DNA from 3 places in the Terrabacter sp. Soil811 genome. Region 3 is predicted to be linked to each of the others. Evidence: riboswitches for the same ligand, from Rfam matches in the RefSeq annotation. Region 3 holds a riboswitch; each other region holds the start of a gene.

Region 1 (6,177 bases), on a different contig from region 3:
AGACGGTGTGGCTGCTCGCCGCCGCGCTGACGCCGGTGCTCATCGCCCGACGGGTGCTGCAGCACACGGTGGTCACCGTCCAGACCATCATGGGCTCGGTCGCTGCCTACCTCCAGATCGCCGTGACCTATGCCTTCCTCTTCCAGACCCTCGATGCGTTCACGTCGACCCCGTTCTTCGGTGAGGACGTGCCGACGACGACGTACATGTACTTCAGCCTCGTGACGATCTCGACGGTCGGTTTCGGTGACGTCGCAGCAGTGACGGATCTCGGGCGGATGGCCGCGGCGAGTGAGGCCGTCATCGGCCAGGTCTACCTCGTCACCTTCGTCGCGCTCATCGTCGCTCGCTTCGCGGCGGGTATGCCGCGTGCCTCGGCCGCTGTCGGCGCCGGCGGGGTGCCGGGCGGGGCCCGGGCCCCTCGCACCCTCTTCGAGGCGTTGGACTCGTCGAGGACGCAGCAGCCGCCTCCCGAGGGCGAGCCGGAGGAGCCGGAGGACGGCCCACCGGGCAGGCCCGGTGCCGAGGGCTCGGCCTAGCATCGGCGCATGTCCGACGTTCCCGACGTGCCCGACGTGCCCGACGTGCCCGACGTGCCCGACGTTCTCGACCGGATCGCGGCGACCGCTACGACGGGTACGACCGATGCGACCGATGCGCCGGCGGTGCGTGATGCCACGCCCGGCGACGCCGCCGCGTGCGCTGCGATCTACGCCCCCTACGTCACCGGCACGACGGTCACCTTCGAGACGGAGCCGCCGGACGTCGCCGAGATGGAGCGCCGGATCGCCAAGGCGCAGGCGCGGCACGCCTTCCTCGTGCTCGAGGACGCGGGCGAGGTCGTCGGCTACGCGTATGCCGGACCGTTCAAGGAGCGGGCGGCGTACCGGTGGTCGTGCGAGGTGTCGGTCTACCTCGCGGGCGACCAGCGCGGTCGCGGCGGCGGGCGGCGGCTCTACGAGGCGCTGCTCGAGCGGCTCACGGCCCGCGGCTACCGGATGGCCGCGGCCGGGATGACCCAGCCCAACGAGGCGAGCGGCCGGCTGCACGCGGCGATGGGCTTCGAGCCGGTCGGCACCTACCGCGACATCGGCTGGAAGTTCGGCGCCTCGCACGACGTCGCGTGGGTCCAGCGACCCCTCGGCGACCCGCTCCCGTCCGGGGGTGGCGCCGAGAACCCGCCCGAGCCCACCTGACCGGCGAGCGCCGGTGCCCACCTGACCGGCCTACGCCGATGCCCATCCGACCTGGCCCAGTCGAGTGAGCGCTCCGTCCCAGTCGAGTGAGCGCCCCGCCACAGGTGGTCTGTGACGGGGCGCTCACTCGACTGTTACCGGGCGCTCACTCGACGGTGGGGTGTCAGGGGAGGGCGGGGTAGTCCGTGTAGCCCTCGGCGCCGCCGCCGTAGAAGGTGGCGGAGTTCGGCTCGTTGAGCGGGGCGCCCTCGCGCCAGCGACGGACGAGGTCCGGGTTGGCGAGGAACTCGCGCCCCACGGCGACGAGGTCACCGAGGTCGCGCTCGAGGATGTCCTCGACGTCGGCCAGCTCGGTGACCTTGCCGAAGCCGGTGTTGAGGATGACCGGGCCGTCGAAACGCTTGCGCAGATCGCGGACGAGGTCGGACTCCGGGTCGCCGAGGATGCTGAGGTAGGCGAGCCCGAGCGGGGCGATGCCCTCGACGAGCGACTCGTAGGTCGCGGCCGTCTCGGCCTCGTCCTCCTCGAGGACGCCCTGGATGTTGTGCGCGGGCGAGATGCGGATGCCGACGCGGTCGGCGCCGATCGCCTCGGCCACGGCCTTCGTGATCTCGACGGTCAGGCGGGCGCGGTTCTCGGGCGACCCGCCGTAGGAGTCGGTGCGCTCGTTGCTCGACGGCGCGAGGAACTGGTGCGGCAGGTAGCCGTTCGCGGCGTGCACCTCGACGCCGTCGAGCCCGGCCGCGACGGCCTGGCGCGCTGCGTGGACGAACTCCGCCACGAGCGCGGGGATCTCGTCGGTCTCCAGGGCCCGCGGGACGGCATACGCCTGCTGGCCGTTCGGGGTCACGATCTCGCCGGGCGCGGCGATGGCGCTCGGCGCCACGCTCTCGAGGCCGCCCTTGTTGTCGGGGTGGGCGATGCGGCCGGCGTGCATGAGCTGGACGACCACGCGGCCGTCGCCCTCGTGCACGGCATCGGCGACGAGGCGCCAGCCGGCGACCTGCTCGTCGGAGTGCATGCCGGGGGTGTCGAGGTAGCCCTGCCCGACGGCGCTCGGCTGGGTGCCCTCGGTGATGATGAGGCCGGCGCTCGCGCGCTGGCCGTAGTACTCGGCGTTGAGCTCGGTCGGTGCCTGGCCCTCGCCCGCGCGGTTGCGGGTCAGCGGGGCCATGACGAAGCGCTGGGGAAGGTCCCAGCGGCCGATGCGGATGCTCTCGAAGGCCGTGGACACAGGCCTGCTCCTCACGTCTAGGGGACTGTCGGTGGCGGTTGGCGGCCCCCACCGTCTATCGGTGGAGCCTTCAACTACCTAGGCGACAAGGAGGGCAGGCGGTCGATCATTCCCGTGTGTCCAGGGTTGCGCGTGTGGGGGATCCCACGCGGGCCGGAGGGTTCGGGTGGGTATGCCGAAGGGGAGGATGCGCAGGCATCCTCCCCTTCGTACGCGCTCAGCTCGTGGAGAACTCCGCGGTGGTCGTCGCGGAGGTCGTCGAGATGACGACCCGGTGGGTCACGGCACGTAGATGTACTTCATGCCGGGACCGTCGGTCAGCGTGCGCGTGTTGTAGTTGTACGCACCGGCGAGGGCGTTCATCTCGATGATCGTCACCTCGTTGCCGTTGACCGCGGTCACCCAGGCGACGTGGCCGACGCTCGAGGAGCCGTGGACGCCGGGCTGCATGACGAGGATCGACCGCGTGCGCGGCGTGCCCGTCACGGTGTAGCCCGCGGATGCTGCGCCCGAGGCCCACGCCATGGCGTTGCCGGTCCAGCCGCCGGGGTAGTAGCCCTCGGACTGGTACCACTTGTTGAGGGCGCCCCAGGTGCACTGGCCCGCGGTGGCCCAGTTGGAGGAGGCGCGCACGCCGGACGAGGCGCTCGGTGTCGTGGAGTTGACGCTCGCCTTCGCCGACGACGTGCTCGTCGTCAGCGTGGCGCGGGTCAGGTCGCGGGAGGCGCGCTGGGAGGCGGTCTTGCGCTGGGCGGCGGCCTGGGCTGCGGCCTTGGCGGCAGCCCGCTCGGACTTGACCTGGACGTCCTCGATGACCTGCGGCTTGGCCGGCGCGACGCGGTGGGCGACGGCCTTCTGCGCGGCCGGGGCGAAGCCGATCTTCGACAGCGCGGTCGACGCGGCCGGGGTGGCAGCCGTGGCCGGACCGACAGCGGCGGGAGCCGCGGCGTCGACACCGGCAGCAGCCGCGACGTCGCCCGAGTTGGGCGACAGGGTGTCGGCGCTCGCCGGGTTGGCGAAGGTGGCGACCAGGCCACCGGTGGCGGCGACGACGGCGCCCGCCTTCATGGCCGGCTGAGCCGACTCACGGGCGAGGAGCTTGAGTTCGTTGAGGGGGTTGTGGCGGCCTGGCGCACGATGGCGACCGCGGATGTTCTCAGTGTTCACGCGTGTTACCTCTCCGCGCCTACGAAGTTAGCTGTCGGGTTCGGGCGGAAAGGTGCCCGGGCCACCCCCGCCCCGCGATGCTCGCGTGGCGGGTGGGTCTTCACCCCAAGGACGTCCGAAGTCGTTGCGTAGGACGTCCGGAGAAACGTGTGGTTCCTCCGCTCCTGTCACAAGGTTCGATCTCTCTCGTCAGGCGGTGACAGGACTAGGCGGTCCACCTCGCGAGAGCCCGGCCAGGTGGCCGAACTCCCGGAAGACTAGACGAGGCGGCTGGCAAATGTCACGCCACGGTAACGACGACGCGCGCCGATCGCCCCTGAATGTCCGAAGTGCCCGTCTATACCAACGCTTTACCTTCAGCTGGGTGAGACGTGGATCACATCCGGAGGGGGTCCTCGACAAGCCCCCCACGGGTATGCCGCGGGGTCCCTCGGTGGGGACCCCGCGGCATACGCCGGGCTGAAGTGGCTCGAGTGTGGCTCGAGCGAGGCTCGACTGCGGGTCGGGCCGGGCGCGGTCCCGGAGCGGTCGTCAGGCGGCGCGCGAGAGGTGGCCGAAGACCACGACGTTGTCGCGGTACTCGTTGCGGCTGTCGGTCGGCCCGCCACACGTCACGAGGCGGATCTCGGCCTGGGTGAAGTCGCCCTTGTAGACGAGCTCGGTCGGGAACTGGGACTTCTTGTAGGCCGCGACCTTGTCGACGGTGAAGGTCAGGTGCGACCCGTCCCGGCGCGACACCTTGACGACGTCACCGGCCCTGACCTTGCCCAGCTCGTAGAAGATGCCCGGGACGCCCGAGGGGGTGTCGACGTGTGCGGCGAGGACCGACGGGCCGAGCTGGCCGGGCGTGGGGCCGGCGTCGTAGATCCCGACCTCCTGGGCCGTGCCCGGCACGGAGATCGTGCCATCGGCCTGGATGCCGAGCCGGACGAAGTGCGAGGAGCGCACCCCGATCGACGGGATCTCGATCGACGTCGGCTCGGACGCCTCGAGGAAGTCACCGATGCCGACGGTGCCCGGCGCGGCGCCGGCCGTCCTGCCCGCCGCCGGTGTCCCACCCTGACCGGGGGACGCCGACGGGCTGGACGAGGACGGGCCGGGCGTCGCGGGGGCGCTGGCCGTGGCGACCCCGCCCGCCGCGGGCTGCGGCGGGCCGGGGGTCCCCGAGCTCCCTCTGAGGCCGACCACGAGCGCGACGATCCCGATGACGACGAGCACTGCCGTGACCGCCAGCGCCGCCGTCACGCCCGCGCTGATGCGGCGGGTGCTGCGTTTGCCGGTGGGCGACGTCGGCTCGGGCGTGGAGCCGGTCGGTGCGCTCATGGTCGGGTCACTCCCGGTCGGTCGTGTCGGTGTCGGTCGCTCGGTGTCGGTCGCTCAGGCGCGCGAGCGGGTGCGACGGGCGGCGAAGGCGCCGGTCCCGGCCGCGGCGAGCAGGGCGCCAGCACCGACGAGCATGAGGGCCTCGTTCTGGCCACCGCTCTTGAGGCCGTCAGCGGCCTGGCCGCCGCCGGTGTGCATGCCGCCGGCCGGGGCGACGCGCAGCGCGCCACACAGGGCCGGGTCGGTGGCCTCGGTCGGGAGCGACGGCATGAGGTCGCTCTTCGTGGCACCGGAGTACTTGCCGTCTTTGTTGTAGTCGACACCGTGGATGACGACGACGGACTGGCCGGCCGAGATCGCCTTCGCGACGCCGCTCGAGACCTTGATGCTGCCGCGCTGGTAGGCGATCTTGCCGCCGGGCGCCGTGCTGAAGCGGTCGATCGCGAGGCCCGACTTCGGGCTCGTGTCACCGGTCTTGGTCAGCGACACGACGATGTCGCCGTAGGCCGGTCCGCCCTCGGTCGTGTTGAGGTGGCCGTCGCCGTTCTTGTCGTCGGACTGGACCGGGCACTCGTGGCGGGCCTCGGCGCCGAAGTGGATGTGCGCGGCGTGCGGGTTGTCGGGGAGCAGGCCGTTGGCGGCCATCGTCACGGTGATCGTGTTGCCCGTGACCTCGACCATGGCGGTACCGCTGCCGTCGACACCGTTGCCGGCGACGGGCTTGAGGTTGGCGCTGACCCAGGCGTCCGCGGCGAAGGCCGGGCCGACGCTGAGGGCCATGGCGGCGGCAGCAGCGAGGCTGGCGCCGGCGATCCGAGTGGTGGTGGTGCGCATCTGTGTTCCTCCTTGACGAGGAGACAAACCGTCCATCCTGCTCTGCTTCAGACGGGGGGTCGTCGTCGACCGTCTCCGGGCGGGGGTTCGCCGCAGGCAGGACCACTGGATTGGGGTTCCACCGAAATTTCTTCGATGGAGGCGCGCCGTGGCGCGCCCCACGGGTCTTCACTGGAGGGAGCGGGCGCGCGCCGCCCGACCGCTAACCCCCTCACGGAAGGACACATCGTGCTCCAGGACTCCCACGCCTTCGGCGGCTTCTCCGTCGACGACGTCGCCGCCGCCCGGGCGTTCTACGCCGACACCCTCGGCCTGCGCGTCACCGAGGAGAACGGCATGCTGACGCTCCACCTCGCCGGCGAGGGTGGCGAGCGTCCCACGCTCGTCTACCCGAAGCCGAACCACGAGCCGGCGTCGTTCACG
Region 2 (6,177 bases), on a different contig from region 3:
GCCGAGGGGTCGACACGCAATCAGCTCCTGCTGCTCGAGGGGAGGGCACGGCCCTCGACGTACCCAGACCCGGGGGGAGGGGCGCCGCGGGGCGCGATCGGTCTCACTCTAACGAGCGAACGGTGGCGCCCGGTGCGGTCCCGCTCTAGGGTCGAGACAGGGCATCTCTGGTGGAGCGGGTGGCCGCCTGAGGGCATCGCGCCGAGGTGAAGGAGTCGCCGTGAAGATTTCTGACGTGCTGCGCAAGAAGGGCAGCGAGGTCATCACCATCAAGCCCGACGAGACGGTCGCAGGCCTGCTCGGCCTGCTGGCCGAGCACCGCATCGGCGCGGTCGTGGTGAGCACGGACGGCTCGAGCGTCGACGGGATCGTCAGCGAGCGCGACATCGTCCGGCACCTCCACAGCACCGGCACGAGCGTGCTCGAGGCGCCGGTGTCGCAGATCATGACGAGCGAGGTCACCACCGGTTCGGCCGACGATAACATCGCCGACCTCGCGGGGACGATGACGGAGATGCGGGTGCGCCACGTGCCGATCGTCGACGCCGACGGCAGGCTCGCCGCCATCGTCAGCATCGGCGACATCGTCAAGCACCGGCTCTCCGAGCTCCAGTCCGAGCGCGACCAGCTGCGCGACTACATCAGCAGCTGACGCTCCGGAGAAACCGGACAGAACCGACGAACGAGGACACTCCGAGGCTCGCTGCCGCAGGGTTCCTGCCGTGGCGCCCCCGTCGCATACCGTAGGGGTATGACTGCGTACGACCGGACCGAGCGGGTGCCCAACCCGCGGCCCGGCGCGCGCACCGGTGGCGTGCCCGTGGCAGCGCGCCCCGGCGGGCCGGGGTCCCCGCAGCGGATCGGCCCGTACCGCCTCATCGAGGAGATCGGCGAGGGCGGCATGGGCGTGGTCCACCTCGCCCTCGACCCGCGCGGCCGTGCCGTCGCGATCAAGGTCCTGCGCGCCCACGTCGCGCACGACGCCGACGCCCGGCAGCGCCTGTCCCGTGAGGTCGACACCCTCTCGCGCATCCGCGACGCGCGGGTCGCGAGCGTCATCGACGCCGACGTCATGGCGCCCCGCCCGTACATCGTGACCCGCTACGTGCCCGGCCCGGCCCTCGACGAGGTCGTCGAGGACCACGGCCCGCTGGCCCCGGCGGACCTGCTCCGCCTGGCCCGCGGGATCGCCGAGGCGATCCGCGCCATCCACGCGTGCGGGGTCGTCCACCGCGACATCAAGCCGGGCAACGTCCTCATCGAGGACGGCGACCCGGTCCTCATCGACTTCGGCATCGCGCACCTGCAGGACGACGTGCGCCACACCGTCGGCGGGCTGGTCATGGGCACGCCCGGCTACCTCTCGCCCGAGCTCGTCGAGGGTGCCGCCATCACGGACGCCACCGACTGGTGGGGCTGGGCCGCCACGATCACGTATGCCGCGTCGGGCCGTCCGCCGTTCGGCCGCGCCCGCATGGACGCCGTGCTCACCCGCGTCCGTGCCGGTGACGTCGACCTCGAGGGCGTCGACCCGCGCCTCGTGCCGCTGCTGCGCGCGTCCCTCTCTCCCGACCCGCGGCTTCGCCCCCACGCCGACGAGGTCATCGCGGCGCTCGAGCTCTACGCCGCCGGCCGCGCGGCGACCGTGCCGACGCCGAGCGGCAACCCGTGGGACGACGGCCGCGTCAGCGCGACCCCCGGAGACACCCAGGTCGTGCAGCACGGCAGCACCGCCGTCATGCCGCCCGTCGGCACAGCAGGCACAGCAGGCACGGCAGGCACGGCAGGCGCCGTGGGCGCTGGTGCGGCCGCGGGGAACCCGGTGCGGTGGGCCCCGCCCCCGACCGGTCCACGGTCGCCCGATCCCGGCCCGGCGGCATACGACCACGGCTGGGACGACGAGCCCACGTCGCCGGACGACTGGGGTGGCGCCCAGGCCTACGATGCCCGACACGGGCGCGGCGGCCAGGACGTCGAACCGGCTCCGCAGGACGGCTACTGGCCCGACGACGAGTGGGACGAGGACGACGAGCCCGCCCAGCGCGAGGGCGACCCGCGCATCGGACTGCCGATGCGCACCGGCCTGCTCGCCGCCGTCGCGATCGCCTGGGTCGGTGCCCTCATGGCGTGGCCGGGCATCGCCCTCGTCGTGCTCGTCGTCCTGTCGGCGCTCGCCCGGGCCACCGATCGCTCGGTGACGGCGCTCGTGCTGCGCCGCTACGACTTCGGCCGCCGGCGCAGCGACGTGCCCTTCGCCGTCGTGTCGAGCCCGTGGCACCTCGTCGTCGGCATCATCGCAACGGGGGTCGGGCTGCTCCTGCCCGTGGCGGTGGCGCTCGCCGGCGTCTTCGCGGCCGCCCTGCTCCTCGCCGGCACGCAGGGGACCGACCTCGGCCCGGGCACACCGATCACGCTCGCGATCGGCGGTGTCCTCGGCCTGCTCATGCTGTGGTGGGGCCCCGGCGGCGCCTCGCTGCGACGCGGTTCGCGCTCGATGGCGCGGCTCCTCGTGCCGGCCGGCCTGGCCGCGCAGATCGTCTCCGGGCTGCTCGCCGTCTTCGGCGTCGCGGCTGCGCTCGTGGCCCTGCAGCACGGGTCGAGCCTCACGTGGGACCCGTTCACGACGAACCCTTTCGGGAAGTGACGGCTCGGCGCACGAGACGGTGAGCGTGCGGGGCGGGGCCTGTGGGGCGTCCGGGCGGCCTCTGTGCGGGGCCTGTGTGCATAGCGCATCGACCTGCATCTGGGGCTGAAAAAAAGATCACGGAAGTGTCTCGACGTGCCTTGTGCGCTGCGGAAACCTCCCGTACCGTCAGTGCTCGGCGGCCTCGACTTTCGGGTCGAACGGGAGCAGCACCACTCGGCTCCCGGGTCGCTTCGTCGCGTCCGGCTCCACACGAACGCTCCCACAACTTCACATGGACACCCATTTATCCGTTCCCTGAGCGCGCCGAGCCTCGCCAGCCAGGGATGTAGCCCACACCCGTGGGCCGGGCGAGGACGGGGGACCCAGTGTGGCCAGTGAGTGCATGTGTGTCGAAGCGCATGTCAAGAGGACGAGATCTGGTCTCGGGGTGAAGTCGCATCCGCGACGGGGCACCTGACGCCCCAACCCGACAGCTAACCCCGCAGGCGCGCGTCAGGAAGGATCACCCATGCAGTACATGTCCAAGCATGCTGCGGCCAAGAAGATCTCGGCCAAGCAGCGCATCGCGGGAGTCGGAATCGCTGGAGCCGCCACCATCGTCGGTGGGATCGCCACGGGCGGGTCGGCCAAGGCCGCCTCGGTCTGGGATCGCGTCGCCCAGTGCGAGTCGAGCGGCAACTGGCACATCAACACCGGCAACGGCTACTACGGCGGCCTCCAGTTCGTGCAGAGCACGTGGCGTGGCTACGGCGGCACGGCCTTCGCGTCGCGCGCCGACCTCGCCACGCGGGCCGAGCAGATCGCCATCGCGCAGCGCGTCCTCGCCTCCCAGGGCCCCGGCGCCTGGCCGGTGTGCTCGCAGCGGGCCGGCCTGACGCGGGCCAACGGTGGCGCGACGACGAACCCGGTCTCGCGGTCGACCGTCCGCAAGCCCGTGACGACGAAGAAGGTCGTCAAGAAGAAGACGTACGCGACGAAGCCCACGGTCAAGAACACCGCCAAGGGCGCGAAGGTCACCGTGCACAGCGGCGACACCCTCGGCAAGATCGCCGCGCGCTACCACGTGGCCGGCGGCTGGAAGGCCCTCTGGAAGGCCAACGGCGCCCGGGTCACCAACCCGAACCTCATCTTCGTGGGTCAGACTCTGCGACTCCCGTGAGTTCCTGATACAACTGAGCCGGACGGCCTCGCGCGACCAACCCCTGGGTTTGCGCGGGGCCGTCCTTCTCATGTCCGGCGTCGGCTCGCGCCCGGTGTTTGGGCGTATGCCGTCCCGCTCGGTTACGCTTTCGCCCGTCCGCGGCGCTCGCGCCGAGACGTGCTGGCGTGGCGCAATTGGTAGCGCACCTGTCTTGTAAACAGGCGGTTAGGGGTTCGAGTCCCCTCGCCAGCTCCACCGTGACGTGCGAGTCCGGCTGACGGGCCCGCATCTGCGTGCCCACGGCGAGAGGCTCATCCCCGGCGGATGACGCGGGACGGACGAGCGGCTCCTAGCGTTGGGATCGGTCCCCCATCGGACGCACCGATCCATCGGACGCACCTCAAGGAGAAGATGACATGACTCTCAACGTCGACGAGCTCGGTCCGGTGGACTGGATCGTCGTGGAGTTCGAGGGCAGCACCCTCAACGGCAAGATCGCCCCGATCCTCAAGGACTACGTGGATCGCGAGCTCATCCGGGTCCTGGACCTGCTGTTCTTCAAGAAGGCGGAGGACGGCAGCTTCGAGGCCTTCGAGGCGACCGACCTGGAGGACTCGGAGATCGGCGAGCTCCGTGCGTACGAGACCGAGCTGGCCATGCTGCTCAGCGAGCAGGACGTCGCCGACCTGGCCGACACCATCGAGCCCGGCAGCTCAGCGGCCGTCCTGGTCTGGGAGAACCTGTGGGCGGCTCCCTTCGGCGCGGCGGTGCGTCACGCCGGCGGCCAGCTCGTGGCCAGCGGGCGCATCCCGATCCAGGCCGTCATCGCCGCCATCGAGTCCGACGAAGAGGAAGGAGCCTGACATGCCACTCGCAGCCAGGCGCAGGAGAAGGACAGTGGCCGCCGTCGGCGGCGCCGTCGTCGTCGCGCACGGGATTCACCGGCGCGGTGAACGCCGTGAGGACCGGCGCGACGATCGCCGCGATCGCCGCTGACGCGTGACTCGGGCCGTGGGGCCCGCTCAGGGCTCCACGGCTCCTTGCGCTGCCCTACGCCGTCGCCGGCTCCGGTCGGAACGACGTGACCAGCAGGTGCAGGCTGAGGAGCAGGACCCACAACGGGAAGAGCAGGACGGCCCAGACCGTCCGCGGTGGTGCAAGGAGCAGGACCAGCGCGACGACGAACCCCACGGCCACGAGCCAGCGAGGCACGATCCCGGTGCGACGGCCGAGGTTCGTGACGACCATCGTGAAGACCGCTGCCATGCGGATGCCGAACGTCGTCAGGAGGGCCGTGCTGACCGCCCCCACCTGCCGGACGTACTCCGGCGAGACGCTGTCGGGCCCGTCGTAGAGGGCGAGCAGGGCTCCGACGTCTGCAGATGCGGCGAAGAGCATGGCGACGAAGAGCAGCCCCGACCCGAGGAAGGCTGTCGCGAACAGCTTGTCCTCGCGGTGCCCGAGACGGGAACGGATCACCCCGATGAACCACAGGAAGGCGATGCCCGCGTACGGGGTGAGCTGCATCGCCAGCGTGACCCTGCCGCGGCGCTCCGCATCGGTGATCCACGTCGAGCGGCCGCCGGTGCCCGGGAGCGCCAGGTACATGAGGATGACGACCGCCCCCAGGAGCACGGCGAAGGCGATCCCGGCGATGGCCGCCGCCCGCGGTGTGCGGATCTCGTCGAGCACCCGCCCCCGTGGTGCGAGGTCGGCCGGTGACTCGGCCCGACCACGGTCGTCCTCATGCATGCTCATGCTCCAGCCGTGGGCCCGTGCGGCCTTCGTCGGGACCGATCGTGTGACGACCCTGCGGGGGTCGGTGGCGGTTCACTCACGCATCAACATGCCCTGCGCTTCACGTTCCAGGTCGACGTAGGGCTCGCCGCTCACGTCGACGGCGACGCGCCTGATGGTGCCTCCCGTGAACCGGTACGGGCGCTCGCCGGGGTAGTCCTGCGTGACCGGGTCGCCCATGTCGCGGCCCACCGCCAGTCCCTCCCCGGCGATCATGTAGCTGCCGGGCTGGAGCTTGATCTGGCCTTCTCCGACCAGGGTGTCGCCGTGGTAGAGCGACAGGGTGCCGGTGGCGACGGGGGTCTGCTCCGTGCCGTCCTTGACGAACGACGCCGACAGGATGAGGTTCTCGCCGGTGGGCAGGTCCTCGGTCGCGACGACCTTCTGCTCGAACAGGCCCACGAAGCTGTTGACGTAGTGCAGCCGGTTGTCCTTGACGTAGAGGCTGTGTCCGCCGAACCGCGACCCCTGGGCGAAGAGCACGCCCTGGGCGCCCGGCTCGGGGATGTCGACCAGCGCGCCGATGACGAATGACCGGCCGCGCACCACGACGGCCTGGGCCTCGGGCACCTCGGCGTGGTTGGGGTAGTAG
Region 3 (6,177 bases):
TCGTCGAGGTTCTCGCGCGACGTCGTGACGTAGAGGTCGCGCAGGTCGTCGCCGCCGAACGTGCACGCCGTCGTCAGGCGCACGGGGACGGCGACCTCGGCGAGCACGTCGCCCCCCGGTGAGTGGCAGCGGACGCGGCCCGCGCCGTTGAGGGCGACCCAGACGTTGCCGGCGCTGTCGACCGTGAGCCCGTCAGGGTGGCCGACGTCGTGGGTGACGAAGGGGCGCCGGTCGGTGAGCTCGCCGTCGACGACCGTGAAGACGTCGGTGCGGCCGGTCGGGGTGTCGTCGTAGTAGGCGAGCCGGCCGTCGGGCGAGAGGTCGATGCCGTTGGAGATCGTCACGTCGGGCAGCAGGGTCGTGACGTCGCCGTTGCCGTCGACACGGAAGAGCCGCGCGCTGCCGGGCACGCGGTCGTAGCCCATCGTCCCCGCCCACAGGCGGCCCTCGCCGTCGACGCCGCCCTCGTTCATCCGGACCGCCGGGTCGTCCCAGAGGTCGAACCACGGGGCGGGTGTGCCGTCCGGCTCGTCCGCGAGCGCCAGACCGCGCTCGGTCGCGACCACCCAGCCGCCGGACCTGCGTGGCCGCACGAAGGCGGCGACGTCGCCGACGTGCAGGCGGTCGACGGAGCCGTCGGCGCGCAGGGTCAGGACGTCACCGGCGAGAAGGTCGACCCAGCGCAGCCCACCCCACGTCGGCGACCACACGGGCCCCTCGCCGTGGTAGCAGACGGCGTCGGTGACCTGCTCGAGCTCTCCCGTCACGATCGGGCCGCCGTCGGCAGCCATCAGTCCCACCACACGCCGACGTAGTGGTGGCCGTCGGGCACGACCGGCCCGTCGACGAGCCACTGCGCGCTCGCGGCGGGGCCGCCGCTCGACTCGGTGTCGGCATCGATCGTCATCGCGTCGACCTCCTCGGGGAGCAGGGTCGTGATGACGGCCACCCCACTCGCGTAGGGCCATTCGTCGTCGGGGAAGTCCTGGAACTCGAGGACGTCGAGCTCCACCCGCACGTCGTGCACCTCCGGGTGCTCGCGCAGCTCGAAGAGCACCCGGCGCACGGTGTCGAGCGGCACGTCCTCGGGACGGTTCGGCGCGATGCACCACTCGCAGTCGTTGCCCTCGAAGAACTGCTCGAGGGTGACGGCCACCTGGGCACTCGCCCCGCCGCGCTCGCGGACATGGTCGACGAAGGCGGTCTGCTTGGCGAGATCCATGACGGTTTCGGCCCCTGGGGTCGCGTTCCTGGCACTGGCGCGGTGTCGGCTACACTGACGCCGCGTGCCGCCTTGCGGACCCTTTCGCGGGGCACCTCCGGGCGGCCCGTGCGAGCGTAGCTCAATGGTAGAGCGCCAGCTTCCCAAGCTGGATACGCGGGTTCGATTCCCGTCGCTCGCTCCACACGACGCGAGGGCCCCGACCGGTATGCCGTTCGGGGCCTTCGCTCGTCTCGCGGCGTCCGCCTAGCAGGTCGTCCACATGCAGACGAGCTGCGTGGGTGCCGTCGGGTCAGCGGCGACCGAGCCGTGGCCCCAGATGTGGTCGCCAGAGGGGTCGACGCCCGCCTTGGTGACCCACATGGCACCCACCCACACGTCCGGGCCGTCGGGCGCGGCCTCTCCGTTCGTGGCTGGCTGGACCTCCTTGGCGGTCCGGAACCAGGCATCGATGACGCTCATTCCGTCGCGGGTGTAGCGGGCCAGCTTGCGTCCCTCATCGGTGTTGTCGAAGGTGATCGCGCCGTAGCCGAGCATCGTGTGCAGGCCGTCGAAGGCGCCGTCCCAGCGGCTCAGCACGTCGCCGCCACCGGCCGAGATGACGTCGTCCTGGAGCGGCCCGCAGGCGGCCACGGCGAACCACTCGAGGTCGTTCTGGCCGTAGAGGTCGCCGGGTGATGCCGGCGCCGCACCGACGGAGCTCGGGGTCAGGAGCACCGACTGCTTCTTGCCGGGCACGCACAGCACCCAGCCGTTCTGGTTGGCGTGGCCGGTGTAGAAGACGAAGTCGGCGGCGTCGACCCACGTGTCGTCGTCGGAGTGCCAGTCCGACTCCCAGGCGTTGAGGTCGCCCCAGTTGAAGTTCGTCTGCCACCCGTCGGCCGACAGGCCGTCGACGAAGCCCTGGGCGTTGGCAGGGCTGCCACCCAGGGGCGTGCTCTGGTCGATCTGCCTGACCCAGCTGGTGCCCGCCTCGCTCGGGTTGACTGCACGGTCGGCTCGGGCCCCGTTGCGGTCGAAGGGTCTCCGGGCTGCCGGGGGCCTGTCCCCCCGCTCCGACTGCTCCTCCACCTGCGCAAAGACGGGTCCGCGGTCGGTGGCCGCCACGAAGGTGTGGCGCCCGTGCACGGTCGATCGACCCCTGCCACCGGCGTGCTCGACGTCGAACGCGCTCGTGAAGACCCACACCGGCGTGAGCACCTCCTGACCGACGTCACCCGGCGCGAGGTAGTACGCGAGGTAGGCACCCTCGCGGTCGAGCTTGTCGCCCGAGCCGAGCCTCTCGAACGCCTCGTCGACGTCGAGCGCGTCGACGAACGTCGGCTCGCCGACCGGGCGGAAGCCGCCGTTGGCGCCGATGAGCCGCCCCCCGTCACCGAAGGTGAACGAGAGCTTCCCACCACCGCCGATGACCGGGAGGACCTTCGGCTCCGAGTCGACCCCGGGGTTGCGGATGCCGAGGGTGAAGCGTGCCTGCACGTCCAGCTGCCGGGTGCGCCGGTCCGCACGTGCGCGGCGGCGTGCCCGTGCAGCGACGTGGGTACCGCCGGGGCCGAGCTCGACGAGCTCGACGAGCTCACCGGTCCGCGGCGCGAGGGCGTGGCGCTCCATGAGGTCCCTCGCCCGCGCGTAGGCCTCCTCAGGCGTGGGCAGCACGGGTCGCAGGGATGGGTTGTGCAGCTGCGAACGGTCCGCCGCGAAGAGCTCGCCGGAGGCGGTGAAGACCTCGAGCACGAGGTTCTCGTCGGAGACGGAGAGACGGTCCCCGTCCTCGGTCACCTCTCCCCGCAGCTCCAGCAGGTCGGCGGCGAGGGCGGCGACGCGTTCGAGGTCGAGCCGCGGTCGGCCCAGCTCGAAGACGGGCAGTGACGTGGTCATGGAGATCTCCCTGGTCCGGACGTCGGACGACGCAGGGGACAGAGGCCCACGGGACAGTCACTGATACGCCGTCCCGTGGCCGGTGGCGGACGCGCCCGACACCGGTCACGGGACGGTGTGACGGGCGTCAGGGCATGCGGCCTGCGACCCAGCTCGTCGTCCAGATCCTCGAGAGCTGGACGCGCTGGCCGGGTCTGGGTGCGTGCCAGACCTTGCCGTAGCCGGCGTAGATGCCGACGTGGTAGGCGCGGCCCCCGGACATGAAGAAGATGAGGTCGCCCTGCTGGACGTTCGCCTTGCTGATGCGGACGCTGGCGAGTCTCTGTGCGTTGGCGGTGCGCGGGACGCCGACGCCGAGACGGGTGCGGTAGGTGTAGTAGACGAGGCCGGAGCAGTCGAACGCCGACGGGCCCGCGGCCCCGTAGCGGTAGGGATCGCCCTGCTGTGCGGCGGCGATCCTGACGGCGGTCCTGCCGCGCGCAGCACGCGTGGCGGCCGAGACGTAGGCGACCGGTTTGGCCTTGATGGTGACCGGAGCGGTTCCCGCTCGAGAGGCCGCCTGGGGCGTCACCGACGATGTCGGCGCGCTACCCGTCCCGACGAGGAGGGCGGCTGCGAGAAGTGGCGTGATAGCCAGGGACTGCAAGGGAATTCGGCGTGCAAGGGTAGAAGCGGGCATGGTGGATTCCTTCCCACGCCTGTGAGGTGAGCTGTCGGGTTCGGGCGGAAGATGCCCGGCCGCAGATGCGGCTTCACCCCAAGGACCGGCTGGCCGGCCCGAAAGTGGGTCCCCCACTCCTGTCCGTTATTGCGTTGCTGCCCCACCGGTGGACAGGACTCGGCGTGCGGTGGGCCGCTCGGGGGAGACCCCGGGCGATGAGCATCCATCGACGGTGACAGACAGGTCACGAAAAGGGTCCTACACGAACAGATTGTGGCAATAGTTGACAAGTCAAATGCGGTGGGAGCGGACATTCCGTCGGCCACCGCGGCGTGATGGACGTCCTCGGCAGCCCACGGCATACGCAGTCCGGCGCTGCTGCGCTCCGGTAAACCGGTGGACCACCGCGGACGTCGTGACACACCATGGACGCTGCTCCGTCGGGGCACGTCAGTCGTCAGCGGGGAGGCCCGCGGAGAGGTGGGTGGCCGTCATGGCCTGCTCAGCGGTCAGGGTCCCGCCCCACCTCCCCCACCCCGGCTGACCGGGTCACCCGGTCCTGCCCGACTGACAGGAACAGACCGTGAAACCATTGACGGACAACGAGATTCGCGCCTCCTTCGTCAACGCCTCCCGGCGTGAGGCCAAGCAGGCCACCCTTCCCGCCGACCTCGACCTCGGATGGCGCTGGGAGACGCTCGACTACCTCGGCTGGGTCGACCGCAGCAACCCGCAACGGGCCTACGCCGTCGTCCCGGTCGACGAGGAACCCGTCGGCTTCCTCCTCCGGACCGCAGAGCGCACGCGCAAGGCGAGCGCGATGTGCGCCTGGTGCGAGGACGCCTTTGCGACGAGCGAGGTGGCCCTCTTCGTGGCCCGGCGGGCCGGGGCATCCGGCCGCGAGGGCAACAGCCTCGGCACCCTCGTGCACGCCGACTTCAGCTGCTCGACGCACGTCCGGCGCCCGCCGAACGGCATGGAGGGCGGCCTCGACCCGCTCGCCCTCGACGAGCGACGTGTCGAGGAGCTGCGGGCGCGGTCGTCGGCCTTCGCCCGCCGCCTGCGCGACGGCTCGTGACCGTCGGCTGACCTCGAGCGCGTCGGCCCGGACCCGAGCGGGCGGTCCGGCGGCGCGCCCGAGCGCCGTTTGGACGTCGCGGCCCGACTGTTGCTACGGTTGGCGACGCCTCGCAGGCGTAGTTCAGTAGCAGAACAGCCTTCTTCCAGAAGGAAGACGTACGTGCAATTCGTGCCGCCTGCTCCAGATGGGAAGGGCCCGGTCTCCGTGACCGGGCCCTTCTGCTGTCCGGGCCCTTCTGCTGTCCGGGCCCTTCTGCTGTCCGGGCCCTTCTGCTGTCCGGGCACGTATACCGTCCGGGCACGTATGCCGTCCGGGCACGTATGCCGTCCGAGCACGTATGCCGTCGGGTCGGGGCTCGCGGGCCGGGTGGCCGGCGCTCCCCACCGTCAGCGCTCGTTGCCGCGCCGGTAGTTGCCGGTCGCCCGGGCCAGGGCGTGCTGGACCGCGTCCTCGTCGTCGCCGTCGAGCACCCGTTCGAGCCGGCGTGCGGCTGCGCCGGCGACGAGCCGGCCACCCCGGCTCACGCGGATCTGGCCCGAGGCGGTGCGCTGCCAGTCGAAGGGGTCCAGGGCGAGGCGGTGACGGGCGTCCATGTCCCCATCCCAGCGGCTCCCGACGCGTGACGCACCCCGTTTGCGACCGGGCCGTCCCGGCGACGGGTGCGTGGCGCACAGGCCGGCCGGGCGGCATACGCCCTCGGAGGCCGCTCGTGGCGCAACCGTGACCTCTCCCCCTTGCGATCGTTACCGGTCAGTAGCATCATGGAAGTGACCGGCCAGTAACTTGGCGCGCCCGCCGACGACAGCGCGGACGCACGACGAGCGACAGAACGTGGAGGGTCCCCGGATGGGCCACTACAAGAGCAATGTGCGTGACCTCGAGTTCAACCTCTTCGAGGTCTTCAACCGTCAGGACGTCCTCGGCACCGGCATCTACGCCGACGTCGACGTCGACGCCGCCAAGGACATCCTCCGCGAGGTCTCACGCCTCGCCGAGCACGAGCTGGCCGACAGCCTGCTCGACAGCGACCGCAACCCGCCCGTCTACGACCCGGTCGGCCAGTCGGTGACGATGCCCGAGTCGTTCAAGAAGTCGTTCAAGGCCTACGTCGACGGCGACTGGGGCAACCTCGACGTCCCCGCCGAGCTCGGCGGCATGGTCGTGCCGGCCTCCCTGCGCTGGTCGGTCGCCGAGATGGTCTGCGGCGCCAACCCCGCGATCCACATGTTCACGGCGAGCTACTCCTTCGCCAACCTCCTCTGGCACCTCGGCACCGACGACCAGAAGAAGCTCGCCAAGCACATCGTCGACCAGGCCTGGCACACGACCATGGTG

What was found. Region 3 has a riboswitch for cyclic di-AMP ahead of ASH01_RS08715 (C40 family peptidase). Riboswitches for the same ligand answer to the same signal wherever they lie in the genome.
Region 1: it holds a riboswitch for cyclic di-AMP, as region 3 does, so the genes downstream of both, ASH01_RS18395 (CHAP domain-containing protein) here and ASH01_RS08715 (C40 family peptidase) in region 3, are expected to answer to the same signal.
Region 2: it holds a riboswitch for cyclic di-AMP, as region 3 does, so the genes downstream of both, ASH01_RS03925 (LysM peptidoglycan-binding domain-containing protein) here and ASH01_RS08715 (C40 family peptidase) in region 3, are expected to answer to the same signal.

The regions. Positions count from the first base shown of each region.
Region 1 is NZ_LMSX01000010.1:234,288-240,464, reverse strand. It holds gene ASH01_RS18410 (potassium channel family protein) at 1-539, shown strand, start outside; gene ASH01_RS18405 (GNAT family N-acetyltransferase) at 549-1,196, shown strand; gene ASH01_RS18400 (alkene reductase) at 1,360-2,430, opposite strand; gene ASH01_RS18395 (CHAP domain-containing protein) at 2,710-3,597, opposite strand; cyclic di-AMP (ydaO/yuaA leader) riboswitch at 3,602-3,789, opposite strand; gene ASH01_RS18390 (sortase domain-containing protein) at 4,129-4,920, opposite strand; gene ASH01_RS18385 (CHRD domain-containing protein) at 4,975-5,754, opposite strand; gene ASH01_RS18380 (VOC family protein) at 5,983-6,177, shown strand, end outside.
Region 2 is NZ_LMSX01000001.1:844,540-850,716, reverse strand. It holds gene ASH01_RS03940 (alpha,alpha-trehalose-phosphate synthase (UDP-forming)) at 1-16, opposite strand, end outside; gene ASH01_RS03935 (CBS domain-containing protein) at 221-652, shown strand; gene ASH01_RS03930 (serine/threonine-protein kinase) at 752-2,644, shown strand; cyclic di-AMP (ydaO/yuaA leader) riboswitch at 2,965-3,152, shown strand; gene ASH01_RS03925 (LysM peptidoglycan-binding domain-containing protein) at 3,156-3,806, shown strand; tRNA gene ASH01_RS03920 (tRNA-Thr) at 3,968-4,043, shown strand; gene ASH01_RS03915 (DUF6325 family protein) at 4,205-4,651, shown strand; gene ASH01_RS03910 (hypothetical protein) at 4,839-5,546, opposite strand; gene ASH01_RS03905 (arylsulfatase) at 5,619-6,177, opposite strand, start outside.
Region 3 is NZ_LMSX01000007.1:384,283-390,459, forward strand. It holds gene ASH01_RS08695 (SMP-30/gluconolactonase/LRE family protein) at 1-791, opposite strand, end outside; gene ASH01_RS08700 (hypothetical protein) at 791-1,222, opposite strand; tRNA gene ASH01_RS08705 (tRNA-Gly) at 1,333-1,406, shown strand; gene ASH01_RS08710 (DUF6345 domain-containing protein) at 1,469-3,100, opposite strand; gene ASH01_RS08715 (C40 family peptidase) at 3,228-3,746, opposite strand; cyclic di-AMP (ydaO/yuaA leader) riboswitch at 3,781-3,923, opposite strand; gene ASH01_RS08720 (FBP domain-containing protein) at 4,345-4,839, shown strand; tRNA gene ASH01_RS22925 (tRNA-Gly) at 4,952-5,025, shown strand; gene ASH01_RS08725 (hypothetical protein) at 5,229-5,435, opposite strand; gene ASH01_RS08730 (acyl-CoA dehydrogenase) at 5,689-6,177, shown strand, end outside.